Regions from separate parts of the Clostridium sp. 29_15 genome, predicted to be linked through region 2. Evidence: riboswitches for the same ligand, from Rfam matches in the RefSeq annotation. Region 2 holds a riboswitch; the other holds the start of a gene.
What was found. Region 2 has a riboswitch for S-adenosylmethionine ahead of BHW04_RS01985 (methionine ABC transporter ATP-binding protein). Riboswitches for the same ligand answer to the same signal wherever they lie in the genome.
Positions count from the first base shown of each region.

Region 1 (15,860 bases), on a different contig from region 2:
TTTTACCTTCCCCTGTTCTCATTTCAGCTATTCTTCCTTGATGAACTACCATTCCTCCAATAAGTTGAACTCTAAAATGCTTTATTCCTAAAACTCTCCATGAAGCTTCTCTACAAACTGCAAATGCTTCTGGTAATATATCATCTAAAGTTTCACCTTTTGATAATCTATCTTTAAATTCCGTAGTTTTATTTCTTAACTCATCGTCACTTAACTTTTGCATTGATTCATCTAATGATTGTATTTTATCTACTACAGATCCAAGTCTTTTAACTTCTCTCTCGCTATAAGTCCCAAATAGTTTTTCTATAAATCCCATAAGTATATCCTTTCGTCATCTATATCAAATGATTTTTTCTTTAATATTCTTTCTATAGATTATAACATTTAGCATATTTATAATTCAACTATAAAACTACTGTCTTTCAATCTATATGCTTTCTCCAAAAATAAAAGCCACCTATCTTCTAAAATAGGTGACTTTTTCTATAATATTATTTATAATCTGGTTCTAAAAGTCCATAATTTCCATCTTTTCTCTTATATATTACATTTACATTATTTGAATCAGCATCTCTGTATACAAAAAAGTTATGTTCAATTAACTCCATCTGTAGCATTGCTTCCTCTGGACTCATTGGCTTTATATTAAATCTCTTTACTTTAACTATTTCTCCATCTTTTTCTTCATTTTCTTCTACTGTTAAAGGCTCAAAATTAGTAAATCTTAAAGAATCATTATTTCTTCTTTGTAACTTAGTCCTTTGCTTTCTTATTTGTCTTTCTAATTTTGCTTCTACTAAATCTATTGATTTGTACATATCTTCAGTAGTTTCTTCACATCTTAGGATAACTCCATTAAAAGGTATAGTAACCTCAAAAATTTGATTGTTTTTTTGCACTGTAAGTGTGGCTCTTGCTTCTATATCTGGACTAAAATATCTATCTAATTTAGATATCTTCTTTTCAACCATCTCTTTTAATGCTGGTGTTACATTAATATTTTTACCTATTACTGTTACTTTCATAAAGTCAACCCCTCTCGTTTTTACTCAAAATATTAATATAAATATTAATATTAATTACCTTTCATATTTATATTTTACCACCATTCCCTTTGACTTACAATAAACATATGTTAAATTTTCAGAAAATTAAAACTCTTTTTTCAACATCCTTTTAATGACTTTTACATTAATTTTCAAAATATTATCTACTTTAAGTAAAAAATAAAAAAACACTAATTTAAATTAAATTAGTGTTTTTTTATAAAGCTAGCTGACCTGGCTTTTGCCCCCACACTCGCCTACTGGAGCTTTTGCTACCCGGAATTAACCTCTCACTACTAACACTCTCAACATCTCTGTTGGTAGGACTAACATCTATACCGCACCATGCTCATTAGCTCTTTGTCTAACTTACGTGGATCGTTTCGCCTGCGACTGGCATCGACTTTCATCCACAGACCTAGCTTTATACTACTATTATATATTGCTTTTTGCAATTGTCAATAGATAAATTTTATTTATATTGCATTTTTCGATACTTTTTTTACATTCATTTATAGTAGCACCAGTGGTATAAACATCATCAATTAATAAAATATTTTTTCTAAAAAGCTTTTCTTTATTTTTTATTGTAAAAGCATTTAATATGTTTTTTGCTCTTTCTTCTTTCCCTAAAAGCTTTTGTTCTTTTGTTTCTTTTACCTTTACTAAACAATCAATAATAGGTATGTCTAAAGCTATACTCATATTTTTTGCTAGCACCCTACATTGATTAAATCCTCTTTTTTTTAATGATTTCTTACTTATGGGTACATAACATATGTAATCTATACTTAAATGTTTTTCCCTAATTATCTGGCATAGAAAATCAGCTAAAACCTCACCTGCTATAAAGCTCTTATGATATTTTAAATTTAGAATAAGTTTTTTAAGTACTCCTCCATAATATCCATAAGCTATTATTTCTTCTTGCTCTTGAACTCTCTTTATATCACTTTTGCACCTGCTACATATTCCTCTAAATCCTTCGATTCCACAAATTATGCATTTATTATCATATGGGTAAATAATATCTAAAAGTGCTTCTATTACAATATTTATTATCTTAATAAATTCTTTTCCCATAATTTTTTATTAAATTCTCTTATTATATTCCTAGACTTATCCATCTCTACAGAGGTTTCTCTTGAAACCAAAAGAACTTCTGGTAATATATCACTTTTTACATATATACATCCACATAAATACACAATTTGTTTATAAGTATAACTTGCATCATCACCAAATAATATTAATATATTTACATCTTCAATGCTATTTATATAATCTCCCATGCTGTTTGTTACTATAAAAGCAGGCTCATTTTTAACAATATTTTCTATATTTTTAAAATCATCACCTTTTTCATACTTAACAACTTTTGCATTATTATCTTTTAAATTATTCTTATAGGTATAATATACCTTACTTAGTTTTTCTTCGTCAGGAACCATAATAATTACATTTTTATTATTATAGCTAAACCATTTCACATATTCATATACCGCCAGTGGAATATCATCTTCTAATTTTATCCTAGTATTTAGAAATCTTGGTTCTATCATTGGCATAGGATTTAATAAATAAACCAAATCCATATTTTCACCAATAGGAAACACTCTTTCACAACTATAAATAATTATCTTATTAACCTTCCAATATACCTTTTCAATAGCATCTCTTATATCTTTTATTGTTGATTTAGAAAACATAGTTATATCATCAAATATAATAAGGCTATATTCCTCTCCTATATTCTCTATTTCATCTATTGAAATAAATGTTATACCATTTTCTATATCACCAGGCATAATCTTTTGAATGCTTTTCATATACAGTTCATCATGACTCTTACTCTTTATCTCATCAGAACCCATACTAAAAACATATAATACCTTTTTATTATCATTTATCAACCTACTTATTAAATCAAAAAAAACAAAACCTGTATTATACGGTCTGCTTTTTATATTTAATACCTTGGTCTTTTTTTTATACCAAGATATTATATTTTTAAAAGCATAACTCAACTCTTTATAATTCACTTATCAAATACCTCTTTTTCTAACCTACTCAATCATATTCTTATCTATCGTTATATCCATTATTCTTTCTTTCAATGAAGAATATCTCTTCATATTATTAGTATTATTAACCATATATTGAAGAGATTTTTGATTTCCAACAACAACCACTAACTCTTTTGCTCTTGTTATACCAGTATACAGTATATTCCTATTCATCAAAAATGCTGACCCCATAAATGTTGGCATAACTACAACTTTAAATTCACTTCCTTGGCTCTTATGTATAGTAATTGCATATGCTAATTCTAATTCATCTAAAAACATAAATTCATATACAACTCTTCTTTCATCATCAAAGACTACACTTAAAACCTTTCTTTCTTCATCTATGGTTTCAATATATCCCATATCTCCATTGAAAACACCTACACCTTTATTTTCACCATCTCCACCAATTCTATGCCATTCAAGAGAGTAATTATTCTTTATTTGCATAACCTTGTCGCCTTCTCTGAAAACTATATCTCTTACCTGCTTTTCCTTCTTATCTTTGCAACTTGGATTTAATATTGCTTGTATTTCATTATTCAAATTATCAACACCTAAAATACCTTTTCTTGTAGGAGATAAAACTTGTATATCCCAAATTTTGCTCCACTTTGTATTAAATGATGGAAGCCTTCTATTTACTAAATCAAGGACAGTACTTAAAATATTTTCAACTTCATCTCTAGCATCAAAGAAAAAATCACCTCCTTTTTTATTTAAATAGGGCATTTCTCCATTATTAATCTTATGGGCATTGACTATTATCATACTTTCTTTTCCTTGCCTAAATATTTCCTTTAATCTTACAACATTGATAAACTTACTGTTGATTAAATCCCTAAGAACATTTCCTGGTCCTACAGATGGCAACTGATCCACATCCCCCACTATTATTACCCTTGTTCCTAACTTTATAGCTTTTAAAAGACTATTCATCAGCATTATATCTATCATCGATGCTTCATCTATAATAATCACATCTGCTTCTAAAGGCTCACTTTCCCCTTTACAAAAAAAAGAGTTTTCCTCATAACTTACTCCCATCTCTAAAAGCCTATGAATTGTTTTTGCTTCTCTTTCTGTAGACTCACTCATTCTTTTAGCAGCTCTTCCTGTAGGTGCTGCTAAAAGAACCTTCATACCACTATTTTCATATATTTCAATTATACATTTTATTATAGTGGTTTTACCTGTTCCAGGTCCACCTGTTATTATTTCTATACCATTTTCAAAAGCTCCCAGTATGGCTTTCTTTTGTGATGGAGCAAATTTAATGTTATTTTTCTTTTCAAATGTACTAACTTCAAATTCTACATCAGTATTTATGGTCTGGAAATTTTCTATACATAAAGTTATTATTTTATTCGTTACTCCCAATTCACAATAATAATATGGTAGAGAATATACAGCTTCTATATCTTTAATTTTTTCAATCTTCAACTTTTCTTCAAGGACGCAGTTATATATATTTTCTTCAATAATTTCTTTACTTACAGCCAATACCTTCTGACATTCTTGAATTAGCTTATCCTTTGGCATATATGTATTTCCCATGGCAGAAAAGTTATTTAAAACATATCTTATACCACTTTGTATTCTAAAGGAAGATGTATCTTCAACACCAAATTCCTTAGCAATTTTATCAGCTGTCAAAAATCCAATACCTGATATTTCATCATTTAATATATATGGATTGATTGATACTTTATTTATTGAATCTGCCCCAAACTTTTTATATATCTTTAAGCATTGGTTTACCGTAATTCCATGTTTTTGAAAAAATATCATTATATCTTTTAAATCCTTTGTTTCAATATAAGACTCATATATTATGTTAAATTTCTTTTCACCAATTCCTTCAATTTCTTTTAATCTCTCAATATTATTATCAAGAATATGTAAAGTATCCTTACCAAATGCCTTTACTATTTTTTTAGCTGTTACTGGTCCTATTCCATGTATAATCCCTGTACTTAAATACTTCTCTATTTCTTTTGATGATGAAGGTAATTTTTCTTTATATTCTTCTATACTAAACTGTCTTCCAAATTGCTTATGCTGAATAAACGTCCCTTTAACTTCAATTTGTTGCCCTTCTTGTAGTAGAGGCATTACACCTACAATTGTTATTAGTTCTTTATTAGCTGTAATCTTCGCAACAGTATATCCTGTATCTTCACTTTTAAATATAATAGCTTCCACTGAACCTTCTAATACTAGTGATTCCATCTATATTTCCAACCCTTCCAAAGTTCTCTCTTGTAATTATATTATTATATCATAATAACAAGAAAAGGTGGATTATGAAAAACACACCCCACCCTTGTACTAATTAAAGAAATCTTTTGATTTCTCCAACTTTATTTAATTGTTCCCATGGAAGATTTAAATCATGTCTTCCAAAATGTCCATAAGCAGCTGTTTGCTTATAGATAGGTCTTCTTAATCCTAAATCTCTGATAATTGCACCTGGTCTTAAATCAAATACCTTTTCTACTATTGATACAATTTCATCATCATTTATTTTACCTGTTCCAAAAGTTTCTACTGATATAGATACTGGCTTAGCTACACCTATTGCATAAGCTAATTGTATTTCTATTTTATCTGCAACTCCTGCTGCTACTAAATTCTTGGCAACCCACCTTGCAGCATATGCAGCTGATCTATCTACTTTAGTTGGATCTTTTCCTGAGAAAGCACCACCACCGTGTCTTCCACTTCCTCCATAAGTATCTACTATAATCTTTCTACCTGTTAATCCACTATCACCTTGTGGTCCACCAACAACGAATCTTCCTGTTGGATTAATGAAATATTTTGTTTCTTCATCTAATAATTCTGCTGGAATAACAGACTTTATTACATGCTCCATTAAATCTCTTCTTATTTGTTCTTGTGAAACTTTTTCATCATGTTGTGTTGATATTACTACTGTATCTATTCTTACAACATTATTTCCATCATATTCAACAGTTACTTGAGTCTTTCCATCAGGTCTTAAATAGCTTAATGTACCATTCTTTCTTACTTCTGTAAGTCTTCTAGCTAACTTATGGGCAGTTATTATTGGTAATGGCATAAATTCTTCTGTTTCATTAGTTGCATAACCAAACATCATTCCTTGATCTCCAGCACCAACTGCTTCAACATCATCTTTATTTCCTTGTTTCGCTTCAAGAGCTTCATCAACTCCCATAGCTATATCACTAGATTGTTCATCTATTGATGATAATACTGAACAAGTATCGCAGTCGAATCCATATTTTGCTCTATCATATCCAATTTCTTTTATAGTATCTCTAACTACTTTAGGAATATCAACATAACAGTTAGTTGAAATTTCCCCCATAACTAGTACCATTCCTGTAGTTACTGTTGTTTCACAAGCAACTCTTGCATTTGGATCCTTTGCTAATATGTTGTCTAATACTGCATCTGATATTTGATCACAAATCTTATCTGGATGCCCTTCTGTAACTGATTCTGATGTAAATAATTTTCTCATTATGCTTAGCTCCTCTCTTCTAGGCATGATATTAATTCTAAGCAATTAAAAACAATAAAAAAAACTCTTCAATAAGAAGAGCCTATATTCATAAGGTCTTTTCTTATCTTGCAAAATTTCTTGCAGGAATTGGCACCACACCTAAAAATGTAAAGTACAAAATTTAAAATGTAAAATTACTATAATTTTTCATTTTTAATTCTCCATTCTTCACTCCTAAATAGGTTGCCGGGTTTCACAGGGCCCTTTCCCTCCACCTCTCTTGATAAGAATTAATATCATGTTTAATTTTCAATCAATTATAACATTATCCCCAAATTATGTCAATATCTATTTCAAAGAAAATAAACACCAATTTTAATATTCATTGTATCAAAATTGGTGTCAAGTCATGGTGGAGGAGGACGGATTCGAACCATCGAAACGAAACGTAACAGATTTACAGTCTGCCCCCTTTGGCCTCTCGGGAACTCCTCCATTTGTGGAGCTGGAACCTACAACCTGCTGATTACAAGTCAGCTGCTCTACCGTTGAGCCATGCCAGCGTATATTATATTTTTAAATGGTGGAAACAACAGGGATCGAACCTGTGACCCTCTGCTTGTAAGGCAGATGCTCTCCCAGCTGAGCTATGCTTCCATATTATTCTAAATTAAATTATAAATGGTGGGGGAGGACGGATTCGAACCATCGAAACGAAACGTAACAGATTTACAGTCTGCCCCCTTTGGCCTCTCGGGAACTCCCCCATTTGTGGAGCTGGCAATAGGAATCGAACCTACAACCTGCTGATTACAAGTCAGCTGCTCTACCGTTGAGCCATGCCAGCGTATATTATATTTTTAAATGGTGGAATGGTGGGGGAGGACGGATTCGAACCATCGAAACGAAACGTAACAGATTTACAGTCTGCCCCCTTTGGCCTCTCGGGAACTCCCCCATTTAATAAATTTCTTTATTAACACTTTGTCTTTCGGCAACTACTTGCTAAACTGACAATGATTAGTATATATGTTTTTATTACATATTGCAACTTCATATTTCGTCATTTAAGTAATTTATAGCTATTTATCGAAGTTTTTATTCTATTTTTCTCTTTTTTACTCATTTTTACTCCCTAAACTTCTATATCTATTTTTATTTTAATTATCAGATAATGCTAAAAAGTTATTTATGTTATTGAATTATATTAAGTAAAAAATATTCATATATATTTATTGTGAGAGGGGGGATTCTTTTGCAAAAACTTAAAATAAATTATAATTCAAATTCAGCCTCCATGAAAATTGCTGAATTTTTAAAAAAATATATTAAACCACAAACCATTATTGTTTGTATTGGTACCGATAAATGTATTGGAGATTGTCTTGGCCCTCTTGTTGGCACATTACTTAAGGAAAATAGTTTTCCTATTCCTATATATGGTACTTTAGCCGATCCTATACACGCACTTAATCTTGAGAAAAGCATCTATGAAATTAAAAGAATATATCCCTATTCAACAATTATTGGTATAGATGCTTGTTTAGGTGATGCTAATTCCATTGGAGAAATTCATGTGCGTGACTTTCCCATTCACCCTGGAAAAGGTGTTGGCAAAATGTTACCTGATGTTGGCGATGTATCCATTATTGGAATTATAGATTCTAGTGATAATTCAGAATTTTTCACTTCCAGGAGTATACGTTTAAACTTAATATTTGAAATGGCTAAAGTAATATCAAATGGATTAATCCAATCTTATTCCAAATAAATATTTACTATATATCAAAAGAAAAGCTAGGTTTAGCCTAGCTTTTGTACTACTCAATTAAAGATATTTCATTTCCACTATCATCAAATTGTAATTTATTAATATAATTTAAAACTTGACCTGTTCCTTCTACTACTGCTTCCACTGAATTTTCAGCTATTTTTACATTTAATCCAGTGTTAACTTCGATAAGTTTATCTAATCCATATAATAATGAACCTCCGCCAGTCATTATTATTCCTTTTTCAATTATATCTGACGCTAATTCTGGTGGAGTTTTTTCTAATATAGATTTAACCCCGTCCACTATTAGGCCAACAGGTTCTTCAAGTGCTTCTCTTATTTCTTCAGATGTAATTTCCACTTGATCAGGCAATCCAGTTACTAGGTTTCTTCCCTTCATTATATAAGAACTTTCTCTTGCATCTTTATATGCACAACCTATATTAATCTTTAGATCTTCAGCAGTTTTTTCACCTATCATGATTCTATGCTTTAATCTAACATATTTTACTATAGCCTCATCAAATCTATCACCAGCTGATTTAATTGATTTTCTTATTACAACTCCACCTAGAGAAATAACAGCTATATCGGTAGTTCCACCACCTATATCTACTATCATATTACCATCAGGCTTGGTTATATCTATGCCAGCTCCAATAGCTGCAGATAATGGTTCTTCTATTAAATGCACTTCCTTAGCACCTGAATTTTTAGTAGCATCAATTACTGCTCTCTTTTCAACTTCTGTAGCTTGTGAAGGTATACATACCATTACTTTAGGAGCTATAATTTTCTTACCCCCACATGCTTTTTTTATGAATTCCTTTAGCATTTTTTCAGTTATGTCATAATCAGATATAACACCATCTTTTAAAGGTCTTACCGCTACAATATTTCCTGGTGTTCTTCCTATCATATTACGAGCTTCTTCACCTACTGCTAAAATCTTATTATTAACTTTATTAATAGCAACCACTGAAGGTTCTTTTAATATTACACCCTTACCTTTCACATAAACCAATACCGTTGCAGTACCTAAATCAATTCCTAAGTCTGCACTTTTTCTCCAAAACCACATTAAATTTCACTCCTATTATATACATAACAATTTAAAAATAATCATTTTTCAACAAAAATTACCTTTATACACCATTATATATATAATAAAGTTATCATTCAATAGCTTTATACTTCATTTTGGTAGCTTTTCCACCTCTTATGTGTCGTTCTGATTTATTAAGTTCCAATACAGAATGTGTCTGTTCTGCTATAGCTGGATTAATCTTAGGAAGTCTCTCTGTCATATCCTTATGAATTGTACTCTTGCTTACTCCAAACACCTTTGCGGTCTTTCTAATTGTAGCCTTTGAATCTAATATATACTTAGCTACTTCTAATACTCTTTCTTCTATATAATCTTTCAAATTACTACCTCCTTTTTTAATAAAACAATCATACCTTCACTAGCCAAACTAATGGCCAGTGAAGATTTATGAAAATTTACATTTAAAAATTAAAATAACTTGATGGATCTACTGACTTTCCGTTAGAATCTTCAACTTGAAGATTTAAAACATCACCGCATATATCAGATGTGAATACTAAAGAACTATTTCCTATTATTCCAAGTTCTTGTCCTTCAGTTACCATATCTCCTTCTGAGACATATACTTCAGGATCCAAGTTAGCATATTTTGTTTTTAATCCATTTGCATGTGCAACAACTATATAATTACCATCTTCACTATTGCTTCCCACTTCTTTAACTTGACCTTCTGCAGCACACTTAACAACACTTCCAATAGGTGCTTGTAAATCTACACCTCTTCTAGTCATTATTATTTGTTCTTCATCAGTCTTTTTCACTTCAATCATTTCACCAAAAGTTCTACTTACAGTTGCTTCTAAGGGTAATGAAAAAACAATTCCATTTTCACTTCCAGACATCACTGCCGCATCTCCTGATTCAGCTATATCTGCAACTTCACTATCAGCTTCTGAAACAGTTGAAGTCTCTTCTTCATTTACAGACTCTGCTACTTCATTATTAGTAACATTGCTTGAATTGCTTTCAGCTCTCTCTGCATTTTGAATCTTTTCATTATTTGCACTTTCTGATGGTTCTAATGAAGTATTCTCCTCAACATTTAAACTTAAATTCTTTTCAGCACTATTATTCTTATTTGCTGTACTATTTCTATTTATGGTAAATACAGCAACAGTTGCTATAACACACAAGCAAATAAATAAAACAAAGTAAAAACCCTCCTTTCTAAAAAAGTTTTTAACTTTATCACTGTTGTTACTGTTCATATCAACACCTCCTTTTTGTAGTCTTACCGTTTTCATTGAATTAATTCAATTTAGACAACATTTCCGTATAACAAATTTCCCTTTAATATGACAAAAGGGTCCTTTGAAATATCTCAAAAGACCCTTTTATACATTATCACTATTCTGTTAATTCTAAGTTTGTTATTTCAACACCAGTATAATAATGCTTAAGTATTTCCTCATAATTGCTTCCATTCTTAGCCATTGCATTTGCTCCCCATTGACTCATACCTACTCCGTGCCCATACCCTTTACAATGAAAGGTTATATAATCACCATTGAATTCGTAAGTGAAATTAGTTGAGTTTAATGACAAAGCTTTTCTAAAATCTACACCTCTTATTTCTACATTATTGATATTTAGCTTTATTACTCCGCCTGCTGCACTGCTTGACTTTATGTTAAAATTATTTTTAATATTTTCTACTGTTACATTTAAATTAGTGAAATTTGAATTTAATAAATAGACAAAATCACTTATCTTCAAGGTCTTATCACTGGTATATTTAGGTGCTGATTCCTCTCCTGTACTTGCAACAGACCTTAAATATGGTATTTCTCCTAAATATACATCTTCTGAGTTTTCAGTTTGCCCTGAACTTGTGGAAAAGAACTGTGGATATAATACAAGTTCCCCTTCATAACTTAAAACTTGTCCACTTGTCTCGTCTACTGCTTCCTTTATTTTATTCCAATACTCATTTGCATAATCTGCATCCCATTTTTCCAACCGCTTTTCTTTTGATGTGTATACTTGACAATGGGTTGAATCGCAAATATCTATCCCTTCATGAAGGGTACATCTATTAAGTTTTTTACTGGCCAGATATGTCCTAGCAGTAACAGCTTGTGCTTTTAATGCTTCTTTTTCAAAATTAGCTGGCATCTCATTAGAAACGACACCACATATATAATCCTCTAAGTTAACTTCTTCAATTTCTCCTGTTTCAGTTATATATACCCTAATGGTTTCATTACCTTTCATTATTATATTATTATTTTGTTTTGTGCTAGCCTCCACTACTTCATTTGTATCAGTTATTTTTTCTACATCATTGGTACTTATCTTAGCACTTACCTTAGGCTTCATAATAAAAATTGGCATAGCAATCATAAATACTATAATAGCTAAAGTAGTAAATAATATACCTTTCAATTGTTTTGCCATAAAAGTTTTGTTTGCCCTCCTTCTTCCTCCTACTCTAAATAAATATATGTATTAAAAATTAAAAATAATACTTTTTTAAAGTAGTTGAAAATACTAGACGTACTATAACTACCTATTAATTTATAGCAAAAATAAACTAGGATTTATATCAAACTTAAATACTGTTAATTTTGATATAAATCCTAGTTTAAGAAAGCCATTATTGAATTGTCACTCTTTCAATGTTAGCACCAAGCTTAATGAATTTTTCTTCTATATTAGTATATCCTCTATCTATATGATAAACTTCGCCAATTTCCGTCTGACCATTAGCCACAAGTCCAGCCAAAATCATGGCTGCTCCAGCCCTTAAATCTGTAGCTTTTACATTACATCCAGTAAGTTGGCTGACACCTTCAACTATAGCAACTTTACCATCTATTTTGATATTTGCTCCCATTCTTCCCAATTCACTAACGTGCATAAACCTATTTTCAAATACAGTCTCAGTAATAACACTTACTCCTGGAGTCATAGATAATAAAACCATCATTTGTGGTTGCATATCTGTAGGAAATCCTGGATAAGGCATTGTCTTTATATCTACAGGCTTTTTCTCACCAGTTCCATCAACAATCATTCTATTTCCTTCCACAATACAATGCACTCCACACTCTTTTAACTTTTCTATATTAGGCATTAAATGCTGTTCATTAACTCCATTAATAGTAAGCTTACTATTAGTTATAGCGGCAGCAACCATAAAAGTACCTGCTTCAATTCTATCAAAAATAGGAGTGAACGGTTCAGGCTTCCTTAAACTTTTAACACCTTCTATTGTAATTCTTCCAAATCCAGCACCAGTTATTCTAGCTCCCATGCTATTTAAAAACCGTGCTAAATCCCATATTTCTGGTTCCTCTGCTGCATTTTCTATTATTGTTTTTCCTTCTGCCAAAACAGCACTCATCATTATATTTTCTGTAGCTCCTACAGACGGAAAATCTAAGTAAACTCTGTTTCCTACTATTTTTTTAACTTTTGATTCTACATAGCCATATCCAATCTCTGAATCTATTCCTAAGCACTTAAATCCCTTTAGATGAAGATCTATTGGACGACTTCCTATATTACATCCACCTGGCATAGATATTTTACACCTGCCAAATCTTGAAAGCATTGGACCCATAATTAAAAAGGATGCTCTCATTTTTCTTATAAGCTCACTATTAGCATCCACTTCTTTCAAATTAGATGTATCTATAATTAAATCACCTGTTATCTGTGAAAAATTTACTTCACATTCCAATTCTCTTAATAAATTTATTAATACAGTTACATCTTCTAATATTGGTACATTTTTTATTACTATTGGAGTTGGATTTAGTATTGTTGCTACTATTATAGGTAAAACTGAATTTTTAGCAACGCTTATATCAACTTCCCCTTGAAGCCTCTTCCCACCTTTAACTATAATCTTTTCCATATTATCCTCCATATTTATTGTTAGTATGTTATGAAAATTGTTGGAGTACCAATAATTAAATATGATCCTGAATTATAATTAACTTGTGCAACATTAATACTTTTATCATCATTCATAACAATGTTACTTACTCTTCCATTATTAATTTCTAAGGATCTTATGGTATCTTGTTTACTATTTTCAATTATACTTTTAGGAATACTTTCAGCACTATATTTTGTTCTGTATTTTATAAATTGAAAAATTCTTGTGCCAATATACTCATTGCTTCTTATTTCTTTTGCAATATCTAATAAACTTTCTGTTTTCACAGAACTATCCTTATTTATCAATACTATTTCTACCTTTGTTTTATTATCTATACTGTATATACTTATGTCTATCTCAACATTTTTAATCTCAGCTTTAATATTATTTCCCTTATCTACTATATCTACTCCATATTTATTCATTATGCAATTTTCTATTCTTTCGTTTTCCTGATTTTCTGATAAATTAGTACAATACTGAAACTTTACCCCATTTTCTACTATGTCAAACTCTTGCGACATTGCATTTTCAATGGCAGAAAAACTATCTACATCTTGTTTTGCTAAACAATATCTTCCATTAATAATTAATAGAGAAAAGATTCCAAGAAATATAATAAGGATTTTTTTCATATATTATCTCCCACCCTTCCTCTAAAATTATTGTCCATATATTATTTTTTTATACAAATTTAATATATTATAATATATTAAAAAATCTCTAAAATTGTTACTATTCTACAAAAAGCAAGGATTTAATAATAAAAAAGACTACCTATTTTATATTTTAGGTAGTCTTTTTTATTAACCTTGGGCTAATGTTATTCTTGCAATAGCTCTTGCTAAAGATTTTTCAGCTCTCAAGATATCAATATTTTCTTTTTGTTTAAGTCGTTTTTCCGCTCTTTCTTTCGATTCTTCAGCTCGTCTTAAATCTATTTCTTCTTTATAATTCATTGAATCAACACAAAAATCAATTATATTATCTTTAACTCTTACTATCCCTGTAGCAGTAAATATTTTCTTTTCTGCACCATCAGCAGTTTTAATTCTACTAATGGTAGGTATAGTACTACTTATAATAGGTGCATGCCCTCTCATAAATTCTATTTGCCCTGATGAATTTTCTGTAATTAAAGAAATAATTTCCTCAGTAATTAGACTTCTTCCTGGAGCTATAATATTTAATTTAATTGTATTACTCATAGTTATATCTCCTACTTCATCTTATTAGCTTTTTGTATAACATCTTCGATGGTTCCTGCAAATAAGAATGCTGATTCAGGTAAGTCGTCGTGCTTTCCTTCTAATATTTCTTTAAATCCTCTTATAGTTTCTTTTATAGACACATATTTACCAGGCATACCTGTAAATTGTTCACCAACTGTAAATGGTTGTGATAAAAATCTTTGAACTTTTCTTGCTCTATTAACAATTGCCTTATCTTCATCAGATAATTCATCAATACCTAATATAGCAATTATATCTTGAAGTTCCTTATATCTTTCTAAGATATGTTTTACTTGTATAGCTACTTCATAATGCTCTTTTCCAACAATTCTTGGATCTAATATTCTTGAAGAAGATTCAAGAGGATCAACTGCTGGATATATACCAAGTTCAGATATAGATCTTGATAATACTGTAGTAGCATCTAAGTGAGTAAATGTTGTAGCTGGAGCTGGGTCTGTTAAGTCATCTGCCGGTACATATACTGCTTGAACAGATGTAATTGATCCATCCTTAGTTGAAGTAATTCTTTCTTCAAGTGCTCCCATTTCAGTTGCTAATGTTGGTTGATAACCAACAGCTGATGGAATTCTTCCAAGAAGCGCAGAAACTTCTGAACCTGCTTGTGTAAATCTAAATATGTTATCTATAAATAATAATACGTCTTGACCTTGATCTCTAAAATATTCTGCCATTGTAAGTCCTGTTAAAGAAACTCTCATTCTAGCCCCTGGAGATTCATTCATTTGCCCAAATACAAGAGCAGTCTTATTGATAACTCCTGAATCCATCATTTCATGATATAAATCATTACCTTCTCTAGATCTTTCTCCAACACCAGTGAATACAGATAATCCACCATGTTCTTTGGCTATATTGTTAATAAGCTCTTGGATTAATACTGTCTTACCAACACCAGCTCCTCCAAACAGCCCTATTTTTCCACCTTTTTGATATGGAGCAATTAAATCTATAACTTTGATACCTGTTTCGAACATTTCTGGCTCTAAAGATTGTTCCTTAAAACTTGGAGCTGGTCTATGTATTGGATAATACTCTTGACTTTCTACTGGACCGCAATTATCAATTGGATTTCCTAATACATTAAATAATCTTCCTAATACATTTTTCCCTACTGGTACAGAAATTGGTTTACCTGTATCAACAGCTTTAACCCCTCTCTTTAATCCATCTGTAGATTCCATGGCTATAGTTCTAACTATGTCATCTCCCATATGCTGTTCAA
Region 1 covers NZ_MNRT01000043.1:111,208-127,067, forward strand. The annotation lists gene secA (preprotein translocase subunit SecA) at 1-319, opposite strand, end outside; gene hpf (ribosome hibernation-promoting factor, HPF/YfiA family) at 495-1,028, opposite strand; gene BHW04_RS11890 (ComF family protein) at 1,485-2,132, opposite strand; gene BHW04_RS11895 (hypothetical protein) at 2,108-3,091, opposite strand; gene recD2 (SF1B family DNA helicase RecD2) at 3,116-5,350, opposite strand; gene metK (methionine adenosyltransferase) at 5,454-6,629, opposite strand; SAM riboswitch class I at 6,730-6,901, opposite strand; tRNA gene BHW04_RS11910 (tRNA-Tyr) at 7,022-7,106, opposite strand; tRNA gene BHW04_RS11915 (tRNA-Val) at 7,193-7,268, opposite strand; tRNA gene BHW04_RS11920 (tRNA-Tyr) at 7,294-7,378, opposite strand; tRNA gene BHW04_RS11925 (tRNA-Thr) at 7,384-7,458, opposite strand; tRNA gene BHW04_RS11930 (tRNA-Tyr) at 7,485-7,569, opposite strand; gene yyaC (spore protease YyaC) at 7,867-8,382, shown strand; gene mreB (rod shape-determining protein MreB) at 8,432-9,466, opposite strand; gene spoIIID (sporulation transcriptional regulator SpoIIID) at 9,561-9,812, opposite strand; gene BHW04_RS11950 (M23 family metallopeptidase) at 9,895-10,701, opposite strand; gene spoIID (stage II sporulation protein D) at 10,841-11,890, opposite strand; gene murA (UDP-N-acetylglucosamine 1-carboxyvinyltransferase) at 12,090-13,355, opposite strand; gene BHW04_RS11965 (hypothetical protein) at 13,376-14,017, opposite strand; gene atpC (ATP synthase F1 subunit epsilon) at 14,189-14,590, opposite strand; gene atpD (F0F1 ATP synthase subunit beta) at 14,602-15,860, opposite strand, start outside.
Region 1: linked by a shared signal. The riboswitch ahead of metK (methionine adenosyltransferase) and the one ahead of BHW04_RS01985 (methionine ABC transporter ATP-binding protein) in region 2 are both predicted to bind S-adenosylmethionine.

Region 2 (15,860 bases):
TTTCATCTATTATACCATAGATAGTTTCTACATTTTTCGCACCAGTAAAATCTGTAACATATTGTGCAGCAGTTTTTAATACTATCACTATATTATTTTTTCCACCCCAATTTTCCAAGATTACTTTTGCTGGAACATCTTCAATTATCTTATTTAAGGCAAAAAAAGCCATAGCAATATCATCAATCTTTCCAATGAAAGGAATCTTATCCGGTATTATATCACTTGGTACTGCCATATAGCATATCACTGAAGATATAATTACCTTTGTCTTAATAGGCACTCTCTTATCCTTCAAAAGCCTATAAATCAATGCTATAATATCAGGTATTATAAGTATATAATCACTATATTTCTTAATCTTTATAGGCATTTTTTCCTTAACTTTTTCCCTTCCTACAGTATAGCAATCTTCTACTTTTTTAATTTCTTCTTCTTGGTAAACATCATTTTTTACACTTCTATCTATAAGCTGTACATCTTTCTTAATCAATCCTGCTGTAGAAACTTGTACATTACTTACTTCCACATTTACACATCCTAAATAGCAAAAAATATTTTCTATATCAAAATCCACATATGACACATCTTTTAATACATACTTATACTCTATTTCAACTTTCCCTTTATTATAAGTGATTCCCTTTTCCTTAAAAGATTTTAAAAGATACTTTATAGCCATATTTTTAATAAATTTTAAAATTCCAATATTTAATACTTTTATTTTTGTTATCTCTATTTTTATTATGTTATTTTCATAAGATTCAAATTTTAAATTTACTAAAAAATCAATATTAAATCCTTTATTAAGCCTTCCTGTAATATTTATTCCATCACTTATTTCAATATTTTTTACTTCAAGCCCTTCAACAGATACAAATTCACTATAAATACTTAATAAATCTTCTCCTGTTAAATTCACTTTTATTTTTGTAATATTCATTCCTTCAATCCCCCGAATATAGTTATAATTTTCCACTTACCGAAACATATATAAAAAGTATACTTCATTTAAATAAATTTTTAAAGTTACTTCTAACTTCTAACCTCTAAACCTTTTCCAGTAATTTCATTGGTAAATAATATGTCTTTTATTAGACTTTTTATTTCTTAAGTCTATAATAAAATTAATTTAAGGTTATTTACAAAGGAGGACTATCATTGAAAAATAATAAATTTAAGATAATTTTAATCCCAATAATCACCGCTGTACTCTCTTTAATAGTGTTGGGCTTTTCCTCTTTATATCCCAAAACTAAAAATAGTAAAACTTATTCTAATTTTCTTGAAGATTTAAATAACGAGGAAATTTCACAGGTATCCTTTAATTCATCATCAAAGATTTTAGTTACTTTAAAAGATGGATACACTTACCTAACAGATAATCCTAATTCTGAAAATTTTAAAGAAAATTTACTACTTAATAATATAGATGTTGTAGAAGAACCTGTTGCTCCTCTTAGCAAAACTATACCAGCAACTATTTTGATAATATCAATTTTTGCCATAGTGTTTCTTAAAGTCAACAAAGGCTTTACGTCAAAATCATCCTTTGGTGAGTTAAATCTACAGGATTTTAGCAATAAAGATTTAAATAGCTATGACTTTAGTAAAGTAGCAGGAAATGCTGAAGCTAAAGAAAGTTTAAATGATATCGTAGACTTTTTAAAAACACCTGAAAAATATAGCTCTTATGGAGCAAAAATGCCTAAAGGAATTATTCTCTATGGCCTTCCTGGTACAGGGAAAACGCTTTTAGCAAAAGCTGTAGCTGGTGAAGCTGGTGTACCATTTTATGCTTTAAGCGGCTCAGACTTTATACAAGTTTATGCTGGTGTAGGAGCCAGTAGAATAAGAAGCCTATTTAAAAAAGCTAAATCTCATGGAAAAGCTGTTATTTTTATCGACGAAATCGATGCTATAGGCAAAACAAGATCTGGTGGAAATGCTTCTTCTACAGGTAATGATGAACGTGATCAGACTTTAAATGCACTACTTACTGAAATGTCAGGTTTTAATGATTCTGATGGAATAATTGTAATAGCTGCTACCAATAGGTTAGACACTTTAGATTCTGCTTTATTAAGACCTGGACGTTTTGATAGGCATGTGGAGGTATCACTTCCTGATTTGAAAGCACGTGAACAAATATTAAATCTTTACCTAAAAAATAAACCTCATGAAACAATAAATATAGAAAGCCTAGCTAAGAAAACAGCTTATTTTTCTGGTGCCAAACTAGAAAGTTTAATAAACGAAGCTGCCATTCTAGCTGCTAAACGAAATAAAGGCTCCATTACTTCCAATGAAATAAATGATGCTTTCTCCCTTGTACTAGCTGGAGCTAACAAGAAAGAACGTTCACATTTGAAGAAGGAAGATTTATTATTAACAGCATATCATGAAGCAGGTCATGCACTAGTATCGTTAATTGTACTACCTGAAGAAACTATCTCAAAGATAAGTATAATCCCTACTACTAAAGGTGCTGGTGGCTATACAATCACCATTCCTCAAGATAGTAGCTATCAACGAATTAATTATTTAAAATCAAAAATAATGGTTCTTTTAGGTGGTAGAGCTTCTGAGGAACTTATTTTTAATAAAAGTCAGATTTCAACTGGTGCTCAAGGAGATTTAGGGCAAGTAACTGATATTGCCATTGCTATGATTGCTGAATATGGTATGGGTGAAAGTTTAGGGCTATTAAAAATATCCAACCTAGGTAATCTTACATCAGGCTATGGTAATATAATTGTGGAAGAAGCAAAACTTCTTATAAATAATTTATATCAGGAGACTATAGATTTATTAAATAATAATAAATCATCTCTTGATAAGCTAGCTCTTCTACTTTTAGAAAATGAAACTCTTCATGAAGAAGAAATTGAAAACTTTAAGAATACTATTTAAAAGGAATTCCTCCAGGAATTCCTTCATTAATTTTCTATTATTTAATTTCCTTCATAAGGTACTACATAAGCATCTTTTACACCATCTTCATTAAGTTGTAAAACTTTATCCATTGCTGAATCATAATCCTTATAATATCCTACACATACTCTATAGGCTCTTTTCTGCATTTTTTTAGGAACCATTCTTTCACTGCTTAAAAGCACCTTATCCTTATATGCTAAGCATGCTTTAGCCACCATATAACCATATTTTTTACTATCAAAATTCTCCATAACTTTAATATTGCTAATGTACTCACCATAAACAATTACTGCATTGCAATTAATATCCTTATATAAATTACTTTCATTTATTACTCCACAATCTGCTGTATTTAACTCACTTTGTATTTCACACTTTATAAGTTGTGCTAAATATTCCATATCACCTGTTCTATTTACATAAGCTACTTTTACACCTTTTATGTTTATATCATCACTACTGTTCATGCGAAAAATAACTAATATTTCTATTTCACTATCTTTTATTATACCCTTTCTCTTACTGGCACTTATATACTCATCCATTTCCCTTGTAATTATAGTTTTTTCCCCATTTCTCTCCAAATGCCTTTGAGCCTCTAATACTGCTTCTAATGCAATAGTACTCTCCCTTTCGCCATATGCTCCTATGTGTCCTATTTCAGCTCCTCCACCAAATGGATATAATCCCCATAATGACATAACTTTATCTCCTTATACAAAAAAATCTCATTATACTATATTTTATTTTATATAATCTTGTGTCATTTTAGCTAAGAAAATATACTGATGTAAATATTTAAACACAAATTAAAACAGCATGCTTTGCATGCTGTTTACATATACGTTTCCCTATATTTATTGCTTATATTTATTACTGTTTTTTATTTTTCTAAACCATCTTTTTTCCATTGATGATTAGCAGATTTCTTATTAATCCTCCTTAATTTTAGCCCCTTTAGGAGGAAATATAAAATTTCTTATTTAGAATACTGGTACTACTGCACCTTTATATTGCTTTTCTATAAATGTTCTAACATCATCTGAAGTTAAAACTTCTATTAAATCTTTAATTTTTTCACTACTTTCATTTCCTTCTTTAATAGCTAATACATTTCTTCTAGCTTTCATTTCTTGTGAATTTTCATCTTCAACAAATAAAGCATCCTTTGTTACATCTAAATCAGCATCTAAAGCATAGTTTCCATTAATAACTGCTATATCAATATCATCAAGTGCTCTAGGTAACTGAGCTGCTTCTAATTCTTTAAATTGTAAATTCTTTGGATTTTCAGTTATATCTGCCACCGTAATAAGCTCTCCATCTTTAACCTTTATAAGTCCTGCTGAAACTAATACATTAAGTGCTCTAGCCTCATTACTTGGATCATTAGGTATCGCTACTGTTGCACCATCTTCTATATCATCAATACTTTTATATTTATATGAATATGCGCCCATTGGCTCCACATGTATTTCTGATGCACTTACTAGATGAGTACCATTTTTTTTATTAAATTCTTCTAAATAAGCTAAAGTTTGAAAATAGTTAGCATCTAATGCACCATCTTCTAATGATGTATTTGGTTGAACATAATCTGAAAATTCCACAATTTCTACTGTGTATCCCTTTTCCTCTAATGCTGGTATTACATGCTCAACAATTTCCCTATGCGGTACTGGTGTTACTCCTATTTTTATAGTCTTATCATCTGCTGTATTTTTGCTGCCACACCCAATTAACCCCATTGTTAAAACACCTGCTAGTGCTAGTGATAAAATTGATTTTTTCTTCATATTAATTCCTCCTAAATTATTTGTTTAACTTTTTATATAAATAATTACCTAGCATTTGTAACGCTTGTACTATTATTATCAATATTATTACTGTTATAATCATCACATCTTTTTGGAATCTTTGATAACCATAGCTAACCGCTAAATAACCAAGTCCTCCCCCACCAACTGTTCCTGCCATTGCTGAATACCCTATAATGCTAATAATTGTAAGAGTAAGTCCTGACACTATAGAAGGCACTGCTTCTTTTAACATAACCTTAAAAATAATTTGAAAATCTGATGCTCCAAAAGATTTTGCTGCTTCAATAACTCCTTTATCTACTTCTCTAAGTGATGATTCGATAATTCTTGCTACAAAAGGTGCTGCAGCAAAGGTTAATGGAACAATGGCTGCTTCTTTGCCAATGGAAGTTCCCACTATAGCTCTAGTTAACGGAATTATAAATACCATCAAAATAATAAATGGAAAACTTCTTAATATGTTTATTATCACATCAAGGATTTTATAGACAACCTTATTAGGCCTTAAACCATCTTCTGCTGAAATTGTCAATATTACAGCTAAGATAAAACCAAAAATCACTGAGAATATTGTTGAATAAAATGTCATAAATACTGTTTCATTAAATGCTTTTAATATTATATCATCCATTACTTTAGCACCTCCAAAATAATATCTTTATCTTCTAAGTATGATAAAACCATATCTTTTTGACTTTTATCAATATTAATTACCAAACTTCCTAATACATCCTCCCTGAATTTTTCAAGTTTTCCTCCAACTATAGAAAAATCTATTTCTAGTTCTCTTGCCATCCTAGTTATAATTGCACTTTCAGAACATTTGCTTGGAAATAAAATTCTTATATTTACTCCACTTGTTGGTAATGTATCATTTTCTTCTTCACCTAAAAATTTCTTTATGGATATTCCTGGTTTTAAGAATACTTCTTCCACAGCACCTTTAGCAACCAATATTCCATCTTCAAGTAACGCTACCTTTTCACATATCTCTTTTACAACTTCCATTTGATGAGTAACCACTACAATGGTTATTCCTAACTCTTTATTTATCTTGTTTAATAAAGCTAAAATATCTTTTGTTGTTTTAGGGTCTAAAGCTGATGTAGCTTCATCACATAAAAGAATTTTAGGATTTAAAGCAAGGGCTCTAGCTATAGCTACTCTCTGCTTTTGTCCACCACTTAATTGCCCTGGTTTACTATTTACCTTATCTTCTAAATCAACTAATTTTAGTAGCTCCAACACTCTGTCTTTAATCTTATCTTTATCATAGTTCCATACTTCTAAAGGTAATGCTATATTTTTATAGACAGTCTTTCGATTTAGCAAATTAAAGTTTTGAAAGATCATTCCTAAGTCTTTTCTAAAGGCTCTTAATTCATTTTTATTTAAATTTTTAATTTCCTTGCCCATAACATTTACTGAGCCATCATCATAGCTCTCTAAACCATTTATACATCTAAGCAAGGTTGATTTACCAGCTCCACTGTGCCCTATAAGCCCATAAATTTCACCTTCATTTATCTCAATTGAAATATCCTTTAACACCTCTACATGACCAAAATTCTTCTTTACGCTCGTTAATTTAATCATAGTTATCCCCACCTATCGTCTACTTTACTTACTGTAAAACAAAAAAACGTACTGGAGAATAAATCCAGCACGTTAAAAACATTACTCATTCATTCTCTCATCTATCAGCTAAAAGCTGCAGGAATTAGCACCACAAATTCAATTGATACTTAATTATAAAAATTCTCTTAAGTTTCTATAAAATACGATTGTAAAAAAGTCCCTTAAGACTTTTATACATAATCATAAACTTTTAATTTTCAATTAAAAATAGGTTGCTGGGTTTCACAGGGCCAGTCCCTCCACCACTCTTGATAAGATTCGATATTTAATTTTCATAAAACTTTATGCTTAAATGATAAATTATTTAAACATATATGTCAATATTTTTTTATATTTTTTATAGCAAGCTTAAATATAATACATTATGGCAATTTTTCCTTCTATATAGTCTTTTACTAGCGCCTCTAAAGTTACTGAATTGAAGTATTCCTCTATTTGCCTATTAATATTATTCCAAATATTCTTCTGCATAAAACATTCTATATCATTTCTCTCTTCACTGGGAGATACTATTTTCAAATCTCCTTCTAAAATATTTAAAATTTCACCTACAGTTATATCTGCTGCAGTTCTAGCTAAAAAATATCCACCTTGTGCTCCTTTTTTAGATGTTATTATACCACCTTTTCTAAGTATAGAAAAAATTTGTTCTAAATACCTTTCAGAAATATTCTGCCTTTTCGAAACACTTTTTAGCGTAACAGCTTCACTTCCTGAATACAAACAAATATCCATTAAAGCTACTAATCCGTATTTTCCTTTACTTGAAATTATCATTTAAAATCACCATTCCTATAGTAAAAGCCCTTGTAATATAAATTACAAAGACTTTTGATTCTAATTATTCATTAAATTTATCTTTATCTATATCACCAAATGAATTTGCTACAGTTACAGCTGTAACCATAGTACCATTTACATTAAGCATTGTTCTTCCCATATCTAATATAGGATCAATTGCTATTATTCCTCCTAATAGAGGGAAGTATGATCCCATTCCCATACCAGATATAACTACTGATACTGCCATAGTAGCTGTTCCTGGAAGTCCAGCTATTCCTAAAGAACTTATTACTATAATAACTAATAACATTCCATAGAAACTAAAATCCATTGGTGTTCCTGACATATTAGCTACGGTAATTGCCATTAGAGCTGGATATATTGCTGCACAACCATTCATTCCTGCATTCGATCCCAAACTTCCTACAAAGCTAGCAACACCATTATCAACTCCTGCTTTTTCTGTTAAAGTTTCAATTGTTACTGGAAGAGTACCTAAACTTGATCTTGACGTAAAAGCTAATATTAAAGGCTCCATAACATTTTTTACATATTTAATTGGATTTAATCCATTTAAAGCTATAATAATTAAATGAATTATAAACATTATAGCCACACTTACATATAAGGCAATAATGAAATCAACTACTCCTAAAATTGCACTTACACCTCTAGCTGCTATTGTATTTGCTAATAAAGCTACTACAGCATATGGCATAAATTTAATTACTGTCATTGCCACACTTGTTATTATTTTATAAGATGCTTCAACTAAATCCCAAGCTGGTTTAATAACATCACTATATTTTTTATTTAATCTCTTCATAGAAGTTCCTATAAATGCTGCAAAGATAACAACTGCAACTATATTCCCTTCAGCCATTGCTTGTACTGGATTAGAAGGCAATAATCCTCTTATGGTATCCACTATAGAAGTTATTTCTCTAATATCTGTATTAGATGTTGCTACTACTTCTCCCACTCCTAAGTTAAATAAATTTCCTACAACTAATCCTACTATTGTAGCAAGGGTTGTTGTTCCTAATAAAACTAATAATGATTTTGATGTAAGCTTCCCTAAATTTACACCATCTTTCATGTTTATAATAACTCTTATTATAGATACAAATATTAAAGGTACAACTAGCATCTTTAAAAGATCCATAAATCCATTACCAACTAGTCCATACCATTTGCTAACTTCCTCAATCCATCTTACTGAAGACGGCTTTTCTGGAAATCCCGCTACTAACTGAATAATAAATCCTAACACAAGACCTATACCCATAGCAGAAATCATCCTTGTAGAGAATTTAATCTTCTTCTTCTCCATTTTCCTAACTAAAATAAATATTGCCACTAAAATCGCAATAAATGCTATGGTTTTTATATCAGTTATAAATAAAAATTCACTTAAAAACGTACTTTCCATATTCTCCTCCATCATTTCTTAGTATTCCTACCGTTTTAGTATATTTTATATAATATATTATTGTCAATATAAAAAAACTGCAGTATGGCAATATTATTTGCCTTACTACAGTTTTTTATGCCAATTCATTTTTTTCTAAACTCTTACTTACTTTCGATATATTAAGTAGTATACCCATTGCTGCCATAATAAACACCATAGAAGTACCTCCATAGCTTATGAAAGGCATTGGAATTCCTGTAACTGGCATACTACCAGTTACAACTGCAACATTTATTATAAGCTGTATTGCCACAACTGATATTATCCCGGTGGATAAAAGTCTACCATACATATCTTTTGCTTTAATTGCTACATTAATACCAGCAGCAATTAATACAATAAATAATGCTATTATCAGCATACCACCTAAAAATCCTGTCTCCTCAACTATAATTGAAAAAATAAAATCATTATATGGTTCTGGAATATATAGTGCTTTTTGCTTAGATTGACCTAACCCCACACCAAAAAATCCACCTGATCCTATGGCATATAAAGAGTGTATAAGTTGGTACCCAACATCAGTTGCATCTTGCCAAGGGTCAAGAAAGTTTAAAAATCTAGCTCTTCTAAATGATGTACTAAATATAAAACCTATAGCTCCTATTACTCCCATTACACCAACAGTAAATACATGACTAAACTTTCCTCCTGCCACATAAATCATTATAAGTGTCACTGCCATTATTATTATGGTAACACTTAAACTATTTTGTAACAATACTAACCCTGCCATAAATGCTCCTACACCCAAATAGACTAATACTCCAGATTTAAAGTCTACTATTTTACTTTTTCTCTTATCCATTAATGTTGCTAATGCTATAACAATAGCATATTTAGATAACTCTGAAGGTTGTATTGATAGTGGTCCTAAATGTATCCATCTTGTAGCTCCTTTTATATTAGGAACTAAGCTAGTAAATCCTAGCTTTGCTCCTACCATAACACCTAACAAAAGTAGAAAAACACTTATATATATTGGTTTGGCTAATTTTTTATAATAATGATAATTAAAATTCATAGTGATATACATTGAAACAAATCCTATAATTGTCCATAAAATTTGCTTTTTAACAATTTTATATCTATCGCCATTATATTCAAAATATGCTGAATAGGAACTTGATGAAAATATCATTATAAAACCAATTGCCACTAAAACAACTATTGTCCAGAATATTACTAAATCACCAATACCCTTCTTGCTTTTTTTTCTGCTTATTTTCTTACTTCTTTTTTTAGCTTTCTTCTCCTTCACTTATTTCCTCCACTAATATTCAGATTCTTCCTTAAATACTAATTTCACTTTTGTACCACTACTTATTAATTCTCCGCTAGAAATACTCTGCTCAACAACTTTTCCACTTCCTTCATATTCATATTGAAGTCCTAAATTATCTAAAAGGTTAATGGCAAATTCCACTGTTGTTCCAGCAAGATCTGGCATAATTATTTTATTGTCTATTGAAGATTTAGCAGATGCTGTTAATTTTATCTTTGAACCAGCTTTTACAGTAGTTCCTGGATATGGGTTTATAGAAACAATAGTATTTCCCTCTCCCTCAACTTCACATCCTAAATCATTTTCTTCTAAAATAGTTTTAGCCTCTTCTACTGATTTTCCTCTTATTTCAGGTATAACTACATCTTTTGAAATTGAGTAACTAGCTTTACCTGTCGGAGACTCAATATATGAGAATATATAAGAAAATAATTTTTTCATCAGTGGTGATGCTACTTGTCCACCATAATACACACCTGTACTTGGCTCATCAACTGATATATATACCGTTAATTGAGGATCATCTACTGGTGTCATTGCAACCATTGATGCAATATATTTATCAGCTGAATATGCTCCTGTAGTTGGATCAACCTTTTGAGCTGTTCCTGTTTTTCCTCCAATATCGTATCCTTGGACAAAAGTCCCTGCTCCAGCATCTTGTGTAGCAGTCCTTTCAAGATACTCTCTTAAAGTTGCGGATGTTTTCTCTGAAAGCACATTTTCTGTACTCTTTCCTTCTATTGTCTTATCAACAATAGTATTTCCATTAGAATCTTTATGAGTTATTTCTTTTACAATATGAGGCTGTATTAAAGTTCCACCATTAGCAACTGCATTAACTGCTGTTAAAAGCTGAAGAGCATTTAATGTATTAGTTTGTCCAAATGCTATTGTTGCTAAATCAATATCACTGATACTATTGGTACTTTTCACAATACCTTCTGCTTCACCTGGTAAATCTATTCCTGTAATACTCCCAAAACCTAATTTTTTAATATACTCATTTAACTTTTCAGCACCTAATCTTGCACCTAATTCCATAAATCCAACATTACATGAATTTTTAAGTATTTCTGCTGCTGTTTGTGCACCATGCCCTGACAAGTTCCAACAATGAACCTGAACATCTCCAAAGGTCTTACTTCCATTACAAACAAACACATCATCATCATGAATTAATCCTTCTTCCATAGCAGCAGCCATGGTAATTATTTTAAATGTAGATCCTGGTTCATAAGTATCACTTACAATAGAATTTCTCCACATATTTTGAATTTTATCATTTTCAGTGTCTCCTTCAAAGTTTTCATATTCTTCATATGGGCTATTGGGATCATATCCTGGTGCATTTGCCATAGCTAATATTTCTCCATTATTAGGATTCATTATTGTTATGGATACTCGCTTTGCTTTATGTGTTTCAAGGCCTTCTTTAGCTACAAGTTCTGCATAATATTGAAGATTTTCATCAATGGTAGTAACAATGTCCTTCCCATTTATTGCATTAGTTTGTTTTCCACTTACAAATGGAAGATCATTAGAATAAGCATCAATACCTCCTATACGTATTCCTGATAGTCCACTTAAATAATCATCATATTGAAGCTCTAATCCTGTTAATCCTACACCTTCTGAATTGATTGTACCTAAAACTTGAGATAAATAATTACCATTAGGATAATATCTTTCTATTTCATCATAATAAACTAACCCAGCAATTTCTAAAGCTTTTACCTTATCTATAGCATCTTTTTCAAGTCCTTTAGATAAAATTATAAATTTATTTTCTTTATCACTGAGCTTTTTATAAATATTATCATAGGAAGTACCTATCGCTTCAGCTATATTGGCAGATACTTTCTCTATAGTGGTTTTTTCATCATCAACATATGCTCTTAATGTATCCATATCTACTTCAATTCTATAAACATTAGTTGATGTAACTAGAATAGAACCATTTCTATCTACTATATTACCTCTCATAGCCGTTAAATTCATTTCTGATTTCCATTCTGTTTCAGCTTTCTCTGCTAACTCTGAACCCTTTATAATAGTAAGATATAACATTCTTAAAAGTAAAACTACTATTACTACACCTATAGATATGCCTACAAGTATTAATCTATCAATGGACTGTTCATTGATTTTTTTTAACTCAAAAGGCTTTATTTTTTTCCTTTTTTTCTTTCTTAATTTATTCATTTTTCTACCTCTATAATATTAATAAAAAATTATACATTATTGTTTACCCTTTATTTTTAATAAAAATTGTTTATAATCTACATTTTTATTTACTACTGTTATATTAATGTACCTACCTTAACTTTAATACTATTTGATAATTTCACTTAATAATTCTTCTGAAGTATATACTATTTTATTTGCCCCAGCAGCAGATAATTCTCTAGCACCTCTAAATCCCCACGCAACACCAATGGAAAAAAGACCGGCATTTTTTCCTGTAAACATATCAACATCGGAATCTCCAATATAAACTGCTTCTTCTTTTTTACATTTAAAATGATTTAATGTCTCTATTACAGTTGTTGGATCTGGCTTTGCCAAGTATCCTTCTCTCTTTCCAAAAACTATATCAAAAGATTTACCAAAATATCTTTCTACTATTTCAACTGCAAATTCATGTGGTTTATTGGAAACAACTGCTGTTTTTATTCCTATTTCTTTTAAAGCTATTAATAATTCTTCTATACCATCATATGGCTTAGTAAAATCACTCTTATGCTTTTCATAGTATTTTTTAAATTCTGTTAAAACTTTATCTACCGTTTCACCATCTTTTTTATCCATTGGCAATGCTCTTTCCACTAGCTTATATACTCCATTTCCAAGAAAATATTTATATTCATCAATTTGATGTTCTGAAAAGCCATGCGACCTTAAGGCAAAATTACAAGCATCAGCCAAATCTTTCAAAGTGTTTAATAACGTCCCATCTAAATCAAAAATTGCTACCTTATACATTAGATCACCTTTTATATAATATTTTTCTATTCATTATCTCATAAATATTTAAATAAATCTATAACTCAACAAATGTAATTTTTACATATATATCTTTATATTATAAAAAGTCTTTGCTATTAATTGCAAAGACTTTTTATATTTATATTATGCTTTTACTGCTGATAAAACTTCTTCTATCATATTTAAAGTTGAAGTATATCCACCTGATACTGTATACCAGTTAACTGAATTTAAATACACTATATTTCCATTTTTATAAGCATCTGTTTGTTTTGTTAATTCATTTTCAATAATTGACTGAGCTGTTATGTCTTTAGAACCTGTAATTGAATTTCTGTCAATTACAAATATATATCCTGGATTTTTTTCAACTAAATATTCAAATGTAACTTCTTGTCCATGTGTAGAGTCATCAATATTTTCATCTGCTGCTTTAATTCCTAATTCATTGTGAATAAGTGCAAATCTTGATTTTGCACCATAAGCACTGATATTTCTTCCATTAACCATTATTATTGATGCATTAATATCTTTCTTTGCTATTTCAGCATTCGCTTCTTTAACTTTTTGTGCTACTTCTTCAATTATTTCTGTAGCTTTTTCTTCTTTATCAAATATATCACCAAACATTGTTGCCGTTTTATTAAAACTATTTATATAATCTGCACCATCACTTTCTACATATACAGTTGGTGCTATTTCAGAAAATTCTTCATAATAATCAGACATTCTTCCAGCCATTACAATTAAGTCTGGATTTAATTCATTAATGGCCTCTAAATCTGGTTCTTTTACACTACCAACATTAGTATATTGTTCTCCTGAAAACTCTTCTAAATATTCAGGTAAAGTTCCTGATTTAGGTAAACCAACTATATTTACATCCATTTCACTAAGTACGTCTAATGCTCCAAAGTCTAATACTACTACATTTTTAGGTGCTTCATTTAAAACAGTAGTTCCTAATTTATGTGTAACCTCTATAGCTCCTTCACTATATTTACTTTCTACTTTATTCCCCTTAAGTAAATATGCTCCTCCAGCTATTACTACAGCCGCTGCTGCAACTATTGCTAAAACTTTTTTATTCATTATTATTCCTCCTAAAATTAACTTTAATATTTTATAATGAATTTCATTATCAATAAATTCTTTTAAAAAATAAGCAAGGCTTATTTTTTAGAAATAAATACATATTTTTTTATCTTCAATATCTTGTATTTTAAATTCTGTATTATATAAATCTTCTAATACTTCATTATTAATGATGGATAAAGTTTCACCTTGCTTATACATTTTTCCATTTTTTAAAGCTACAATTATATCTGAATAGCATGATGCAAAATTAATATCATGTAACACAGTAACTACTGTTTTTCCTAAATCATCTACAAGCCCTCTAATAACCTTCATCATTTGTACACAATGCTTCATATCTAAATTATTTAATGGTTCATCTAGAAATATATATTCTGTGTCTTGTGCAATTACCATTGCTATATACGCCCTTTGTTTTTGTCCACCACTTAACTCATCTAAATATCTATGCTCAATATCTTCAAGCTGCATATATTTAATGGCTTTATCTATAAACTCATTATCTACTTCTGTTATATTACCTTGAGAATGTGGAAATCTTCCAAACTCAACAAGTTCTCTTATTGTTAAACGTAAATTAACATCATTTGCTTGTTTTAATATTGAAATTCTTTTTGAAAGTTCTCTATTATCCCATTTAGATAATTCAACATCATCTATAATAACTTGTCCTTCATCCATATCCATTAATCTTGTTATCATTGATAAAACCGTACTTTTACCTGCACCATTTGGTCCAATTAACGAAATCATCTTTCCCTTTTCTATGTTTAAAGATACATTATCAACTACTTTTGTATTTCCATATTTTTTAGTTAAATTTCTTACTTCTATCATAGCGATTCTCCCTTACTTTAAAAATTTTTCTTATTCTCTAAAGTTTTGATTCTTTAAGCAATAGATATAAGAAATATAATCCTCCTATAAAGTTTATTATTACTCCTAATGTTGTAGTGAATCTAAATATTCTTTCAACAAATATAAGTCCCACTATTATGCTACAAACACTTATTAATATTGAAGTAATAATTAAATATTTATGTTTAAAACTTTTCACTATTTGATATGTTACATTTACAACTATAAGTCCTAAGAATGTTAATGGTCCTACTAATGCTGTAGACATTGCTGTCATAACAGCAACTACTATTAAAAGCTTTTTCATAACTTTATCATAGTTTACCCCTAAATTTATAGCTTGTTCTTTTCCCAATGCCATCACATCAAGTAGTTTTAATTCATCATATATAAAAGGAAGTATACATAAAATTATCAGAATACATAAAATAATTATATCAGTATTTACATTATTAAAACTTGCTATAAGCTTACTTTGTAATGTTAAATACTCATTAGGATCAATAATCACTTGCATAAATGATGTAAGACTGCTAAAAAATGTTCCCAATATTAATCCCACTAATAATAAATGCATTATTCCATTATTATTTCTTCCAAAAACAAACTTATATAGTAAAGTTGAAATAATCAACATTCCTATTAACGATAAAATAAAATTTAAATTTTTATTGGTCATTACAATACTTGTACTACCAAATGCAAAAACAACTATGGTTTGTATAAAGCTATATACTGAGTCTAACCCCAATACACTAGGTGTCAAAATTCTATTATTGCATATTGTCTGAAATATGATTGATGAAAATGCAATTGCTCCACCACTTAAAGATATTGCTATGAGCTTTGGAATTCTTTTTGATAAAAGATAATCCATATTATTTTTATTCATACCAATAACAACAAAAACTATAGATGCTATTATTGTAAGTATTAATAATACAATTATCTGATTTTTTGCTTTTTTGTCCCTGCTAAT
Region 2 covers NZ_MNRT01000016.1:12,768-28,627, reverse strand. The annotation lists gene BHW04_RS02010 (YkvA family protein) at 1-943, opposite strand, end outside; gene BHW04_RS02005 (ATP-dependent metallopeptidase FtsH/Yme1/Tma family protein) at 1,162-2,913, shown strand; gene BHW04_RS02000 (N-acetylmuramoyl-L-alanine amidase family protein) at 2,955-3,638, opposite strand; gene BHW04_RS01995 (MetQ/NlpA family ABC transporter substrate-binding protein) at 3,921-4,733, opposite strand; gene BHW04_RS01990 (methionine ABC transporter permease) at 4,750-5,388, opposite strand; gene BHW04_RS01985 (methionine ABC transporter ATP-binding protein) at 5,388-6,353, opposite strand; SAM riboswitch class I at 6,448-6,653, opposite strand; gene BHW04_RS01980 (RrF2 family transcriptional regulator) at 6,744-7,172, opposite strand; gene BHW04_RS01975 (cation:dicarboxylate symporter family transporter) at 7,237-8,610, opposite strand; gene ftsW (putative lipid II flippase FtsW) at 8,726-9,877, opposite strand; gene BHW04_RS01965 (stage V sporulation protein D) at 9,926-12,142, opposite strand; gene BHW04_RS01960 (HAD family hydrolase) at 12,272-12,922, opposite strand; gene BHW04_RS01955 (siderophore ABC transporter substrate-binding protein) at 13,070-14,017, opposite strand; gene BHW04_RS01950 (iron ABC transporter ATP-binding protein) at 14,105-14,860, opposite strand; gene BHW04_RS01945 (iron chelate uptake ABC transporter family permease subunit) at 14,898-15,860, opposite strand, start outside.